One region of the Streptococcus sp. 11273D007BT genome, then DNA from elsewhere that is predicted to be linked to it. Evidence: predicted binding sites of a transcription regulator. Region 1 holds the regulator's gene; the other holds the start of a gene.
What was found. The regulator NrdR, encoded in region 1, represses ribonucleotide reductase genes. The targets are predictions, from matches to a motif close to ACACNATATATNGTGT.

Region 1 (3,430 bases):
CCCCATGTCACCATAAAGGTATAGACCTTTTGTTATCTGAGGAAAATGCTCTACAAAACTCACAATAGCTTCAAAAGCTTCGATACGCTTAATATCATCAAGCATAATATCTTCTAGCCCAATCTGCTTATATGACTTAGGGAGATTGACCAGATGAATACGATCGCTCACTGCCTGTTTTTCCTGCGCTTGATGATGTTCTTTCGTTTCCTTATAAGAGACATCAGCATAGCCTTCGTTCATCACTAATATGGGCTGATAGCCTTTAGCAACATAAGCCTCATCACCACGATTAAAACGATCACGCTCCATACGAAACTGATTCAGTTTGGTTAAACTCAACTGTACCTGATCAGGAGTTAGACCTTGCTCTTTTATAAATATGGCCACGTCTGGATCTTTTAAAATCTGCTCTTTTAGCTCTCTTGGGTTAAAACGTGTGGGGTATTGGATGCTTATCTTTTCCATCTAGTCCTCCTTTCCCAAATCTCTCAGTCGCTCTAGGGCTTTTTGCCGATAGGCTTCTAGTTTTTCTTGCTCATCTTGACTGGTTTGATTTTGATAATTTTGATTACTCCATTTAGGAATATTGGTTTTATTCGTTTTTTCTTTTGCTTGAGATTTTTTCTCTCCTACAGACCGAAGGTGCTTGATCGCATCATCAGCTCGCGAAATCCCCTTGCTCACAAAATCATTGGCTAATTTTAGCACATAGTTTTTATGCAAATTAGCAGATTGAGTCTTATTCATGGTATAGAGTACCATAATGTTAATCACTTCATCAAGCAATCCCATCTGAGCCATTTCTGCTAAAATTTTAACTTCATCTCTAGTCACTATTGCCTGCTTTGGCTTTTTAATTTTAGCTAAAAATACCTCAGGGCTATCTTCTCTAGCTTCTTTGATGACAATTTTTTCTTTCTCACTAAAGTCATTGGTAGAAGGGGAATTCTGACTTTCCTTTTTGGCCACCATTCGTGAAACTAAAATCTTATTTTGACTAGCTGTTTCTCTCGCCAATTGATAAGTATCATACCATGTTAGTTTATAACGCTCAGATAGGTTAAAAATAGCTACTAGATCCGTTTCTTCATCCGTAAAACTAAGTCCATCTCTTCTCATCAACCGTTTAAAACTATCTAAGTCAAAATAGTTTTTAGCTACCTTTGGATGCTCTGATGGAACAATTTCTCCTTGATTTCCAAATACTTCCGAAAACTTCTTAGAAAGATTTCTAGCTTCTGGAATCTCTTCGTCCATCTCAGAAACTGCAACTTGTCCAATAGCCCCTTCTAATAAATGACGATACAGAGCATGTGATAGGAAATTTTCTTTAGATAAAGGCGCTCTCACATCAATGATATAAGCTTGACGATCTTGATAGAAACGAACAAGATCTAGAGCCGTCAAAACTGCCAAAGCCTCCTCGAATCGTTGCATGTTATAGAGAGTATGATTTAAAATCTCATGAAAGGCATGTCGCTTTTTCCCTTGATCATAGAAGGCCTGTAAATAGCAATATAAAATATAAGCATCAGCTTTAATAATGGGATAATACAGTTGCATCGTCAAAGGATCAGCAACCTCTATCCTCCCTTTATCAAGATAGTAGAAGGAATCATTCGCTCGCATCTTTATCTAATCTCTTTTTCTTTGTGCGCATACTTTTAGTCAACTGGTGCAACAACTCTTCCAACTCATCGACATCTTTAAAGCTACGATAAACACTTGCAAAACGAACATAAGTAATCTCATCTAAATCCGCCAACTCATCCATCACTAGATTCCCAATAACCTCACTGGGAACCTCATTATCATAGTCACTGCGAATCGTCTGCTCAATACGAGCAATAGCTTGATCGATCACCTCAGCTGATACTGGACGTTTTTGAGCACTCCTTATAATACCTGTATAGATTTTCTCGCGAGAAAAGGATTCTCGCGTCCCATCTTTTTTTACCACAACAAGCGGAATATCCTCTATTCTCTCAAAAGTTGTAAAACGGTAATGACACTGGTCACACTCTCGACGACGTCTAATGGTCGTTCCTTCTTCTGCTTGACGACTATCAATCACACTTGATTTATTACAATTACATTTTGGACAACGCATGAAAACACCCCTATCTCCCAAAGAATTCGTATTCTTTATTGTATCATATTTTGAAGCACAATAAAAGAAAGTAAGGTAAGGAAGCCACACCATACGCATAAAGAAAATGCATATAACTCTTTTCTAGTTACACGCATTTTTTTAAATATTTTCATGATATTGACATAATTGCTTTGATTTATCCTCTTTTTCACCTAAATTATAACAAAATTTCATGATAAAAATATAACTGTTTATGAAAAACGTTATCTGAAAACGAAACTTTCTTCATGCGTTTGTCGTGGTAAGACAGTGATTTTAAAGAATACATAAAGAGGTATGACACCAGCCCCTCAATAGAAATATCATCTATGATGCTAATGATCATTTTTCCCTTACAATAGGGATGCGCAACATAAACTCTGTTCCCTTATCAACTTCACTCACAACATCTATCTGACAATGATAAGCTTCCACAATTTCACTCAAAATAGATAACCCAATTCCTAAACCAGCTTGTGTGCTTACACGATGGCGTGACTTATCAGACCTATAAAAGCGCTCAAAAATATGCTGTAAATCTTCTTTAGAAATTCCTTCTCCCTGATCTTTAACCCTGATCAAAGCATACTGTTCCTCTAAACCTATTGATAAGTCAATAACCTTTTTATCTCTAGAATATTTAACAGCATTATCCATTAGGATAGTCAACGCTTGTTCAAAATGATTTTTATACATCTTAATCATAATAGGCTGTGCCATCTGATCACTTAAGGTGATGCCAAAATCAGGGTGTAATCCTTTAAAGTTCCCCACAATGGCGGCACTGGATGTTTGAACTATACAAGTATCATTTTGATGCTGCTCAAAACTTCCTGTAATACGCACCATCTCAAGCATATCATTAATCATGATATTCATACGATTAATTTCTACTGAACTAACCTCTAAGCTCTCTTCTAGAATTTCAGGATCATTTTTCCCCCAACGCTGCAACAAATCTAAATGACCCTTAATCACAGCGATAGGAGTTCTAAGTTCATGACTGACATCGCTAATAAAACGAACTTGGCGATCATTTTGCTCACTCAACCGCTCCAGCATCTGATTATAAATATGAGCTAAACTTTCAATCTCATCGCCAGTATGAATTTCTACACGCTTAGATAAATCTGAAGGATTTTTCACAACCTCACGCATGGAAGCATTTAAAGTATGGACAGGACTTAAAAAACGCCTAGAAAACTCAACAATAACTAGCTGCCCAATAATCAAAATAAAAATTTCCATGATAACCAAAAAGAAAAATACACGGTTACGAAGATTATAATAAACTTG
Region 2 (3,430 bases), 1.0 Mb from region 1:
TTTTGAAACCTCTGGGCTAAGAGGGCCTGAGTTTCCAATACAAGTCGTACAGCCATAGCCCACCACTTGAAAACCTAGTTGGTCTAAATAAGCTTGCAAACCACTATTTTTTAAATACCCTGTGACCACTTTAGAACCTGGTGCTAGGGAAGTTTTCACTGTTTTTGATACGCTCAGACCTTTTTCAACAGCTTTTTTAGCCAGTAAACCTGCCGCCATTAATACATAAGGGTTAGAGGTATTGGTGCAACTGGTAATCGCTGCAATAGCCACATGTCCTGTTTTGATGGTTTCTGTGTGATTATCGTAGATAACTGTCGCTGTTTTATCTAATTCTTCTTTGGTCAATCCAAAGCCTTGCACCCCTTCTTCTCTTACTAGAGCATCTTCAAAGGCTGTTTTTGCCTGATCCAAGGAGATTAAATCTTGAGGACGTTTAGGTCCTGAAATACTTGGAACAATAAGAGATAAATCAATCTCAATCACTTGACTATATTGAGCTTCTGTATTGTCATCATAGAATAGACCATTCACTTTAGCATATGTTTCAGTTCGCTCAACCTGCTCTTGACTACGATTAGTTAAGCTCATGTAGGTCAAGGTCTCATCATCAATTGGGAAATAGCCACAGGTTGCACCATATTCTGGAGCCATATTGGCTACGGTAGCCCGATCAGCTAAACTAAGGTGTTTTAATCCTGAGCCAAAATACTCTACAAATTTCCCAACCACATTGGCAGAACGAAGAACTTGTGTGACTTTCAAGGCCAAATCTGTTGCTGTGGCTGTCTTTGGTAGTTTACCAATCAAACGCACCCCAACCACCTCTGGAACTGGGAAGTAAGAAGCCTCTCCAAGCATCGCAGCTTCTGCTTCAATCCCTCCAACACCCCAGCCAAGTACACCGATACCGTTAATCATTGTCGTGTGGCTATCTGTTCCAAACATGGAATCAGGGTAGAGGAAACCATCGTTTTCAATAATGACATCTGATAAATACTCAATATTCACTTGATGGATAATACCTGTGGCTGGAGGAACTGCTCGATAATTTTCAAAAGAATGCTCTGCCCATTTCAAAAAAGCATAACGTTCATCATTTCGCTCGAATTCCAAAGTAATATTTTCTGACAGAGCTGACTCACATCCAGCTACATCTACTTGAACACTATGGTCAATCACTAAATCAACTGGAATCTCTGGATTAATTAAGTCTGGATTTCCTCCATGCTGTACCACGGCTTGTCGCATCGCTGCCAGATCCACCACAACAGGAACTCCCGTAAAGTCTTGCAGAATTACTCGGCTAGGCTTAAAAGGAACCTCACCTTTTGGAGACTGAGGATTAAAATAAAGAAGGTTTTCTAAGTGAGTTTTTGTCACATCTAAACCATCATATTTTCTGAATAAACTTTCAAGTAGAATACGGATAGTGTAAGGAAGGCTATAAAGCTCTACACCGTAGTCTTGACTAATTTTTTTCAAATCAATGTATGTATATTTTTTGCCATCAACTTGAATAATCGACTGATAATCCCTCATAATTCATCTCCTTTGTTAAGAATTGACCTCCATTATACCCCACAAAAGATGTTATATCTACTAACAAATCACCTAAGATGTTAGAAAAAGTAACAAATGCTATAAAAAATATTTATACCAGCATAAAACACTATATCTAGTGGGATTTATTCTTATCCCGTACTAGATATAGTGTAATTAGCAAATTATCTACTTGATTTTTTATCTATTTTTGGGTATTCTAGTAGGGTGCTTTTTAGCAAGAATAATAAAAATTTATAGGAGTGACGAAAAATGGCTGCTATTACAGTATTTTCAAAAAATAATTGCATGCAATGCAAAATGACTAAAAAATTTCTAGAGCAAAATGGAGCGGATTTCCAAGAAATCAATATTGATGAGCAGCCAGACAAGGTGGAGTATGTTAAAAGCCTAGGCTTCACCTCTGCACCTGTCATTGAAGCAGGAGATGTTGTTTTTTCAGGTTTTCAGCCTGCTAAATTAAAAGAAATTTTAAACTAATGAAATTGGCTTTTTATTCTCTTACGGGACAGACTAGGCGTTTTGTCAAAAAGTTAAATTTACCTCAAGAGCAAATCATTGAAATCAAACGACAAGAAGAAACCCTTCTTTTAGATGAAGACTTTATTCTTATCACCCCTACTTATGAAGATGGGCTAGAGTTTCTTGATCGCTTTGTTGAAAGCAACCATCACTATATGAGGGGACTGATGGGATCTGGTAACCGAAATTTCGGACCAGAATTTTGTCATGTTGCCCGTCGTTATGCCAAAACTTATGGTATTCCCGTTTTATATGAATTTGAATTTAACGGAACACCTGAAGATGTTGAAAAAGTAAAAGGAATCTTATCTCATGGGTCTTAAATCTATCGGCGATGTTTCTTACTTCCGCCTAAACAATGAAATCAACCGTCCAATCAATGGGCAAATCCCTCTCCATAAGGACAAGGAAGCTCTTCGTGCTTTTTTCCTTGAAAATGTTAAACCTTATTCTAAAAAATTTAATTCGATTACTGAGAAAATCACCTATCTAATTGAAGAAAACTATATTGAATCGGAGTTTATTCAAAATTATCGTCCAGAGTTTATCGAAGAGCTCTCACGCTATCTCCACTCACTTGATTTTCGTTTTCAATCTTTTATGGCTGCCTACAAGTTTTATCAACAGTATGCCCTTAAAACTAATGATGGTGAAGAATACCTAGAAAGTATTGAAGATCGTGTTCTCTTTAATGCCCTTTACTTTGCAAATGGTGATGAAGAGTTGGCACGTGATTTGGCAAAAGAGATGATTCATCAACGTTACCAACCTGCGACACCTAGTTTCCTAAATGCTGGTCGTAGCCGTCGTGGAGAGTTGGTTTCTTGCTTCTTGATTCAAGTAACAGATGATATGAACTCTATTGGCCGCTCCATCAACTCTGCTCTGCAATTGTCGCGTATCGGTGGGGGAGTGGGGATTTCTTTGAGTAACCTCCGCGAAGCTGGTGCTCCTATCAAGGGTTATGCTGGCGCTGCCTCTGGTGTCGTTCCTGTGATGAAGCTTTTTGAAGATAGCTTTTCTTATTCTAATCAGCTTGGCCAACGTCAGGGAGCTGGTGTGGTTTATCTTGATGTTTTCCATCCAGATATCATGCAATTTCTTTCCACTAAAAAAGAGAATGCCGATGAGAAAATTCGCGTAAAAACTCTCTCACTGGGTCTAACCATCCCAAATAAGTTTTATGAATTAGCACGTCAAAATGAGGACATGTACCTCTTTAGCCCATACTCTATCGAAAAAGAATATGGTGTGCCTTTTAACTACATCAATATCACGGAAAAGTACGATGAATTAGTTGCTAATCCTAAGATTACAAAAACTAAGATCAATGCGCGTGAACTTG

Region 2: a site for NrdR is predicted at 1,670-1,685, ahead of nrdH (glutaredoxin-like protein NrdH). Genes of this name have one in related genera too.

The regions. Positions count from the first base shown of each region.
Region 1 is NZ_JBPWPE010000001.1:1,707,147-1,710,576, forward strand. It holds gene dnaI (primosomal protein DnaI) at 1-468, opposite strand, end outside; gene ACEE75_RS08685 (helicase loader) at 469-1,632, opposite strand; gene nrdR (transcriptional regulator NrdR) at 1,619-2,113, opposite strand; gene ACEE75_RS08695 (HAMP domain-containing sensor histidine kinase) at 2,477-3,430, opposite strand, start outside.
Region 2 is NZ_JBPWPE010000001.1:708,312-711,741, reverse strand. It holds gene acnA (aconitate hydratase AcnA) at 1-1,542, opposite strand, end outside; gene nrdH (glutaredoxin-like protein NrdH) at 1,816-2,043, shown strand; gene nrdI (class Ib ribonucleoside-diphosphate reductase assembly flavoprotein NrdI) at 2,043-2,408, shown strand; gene nrdE (class 1b ribonucleoside-diphosphate reductase subunit alpha) at 2,398-3,430, shown strand, end outside.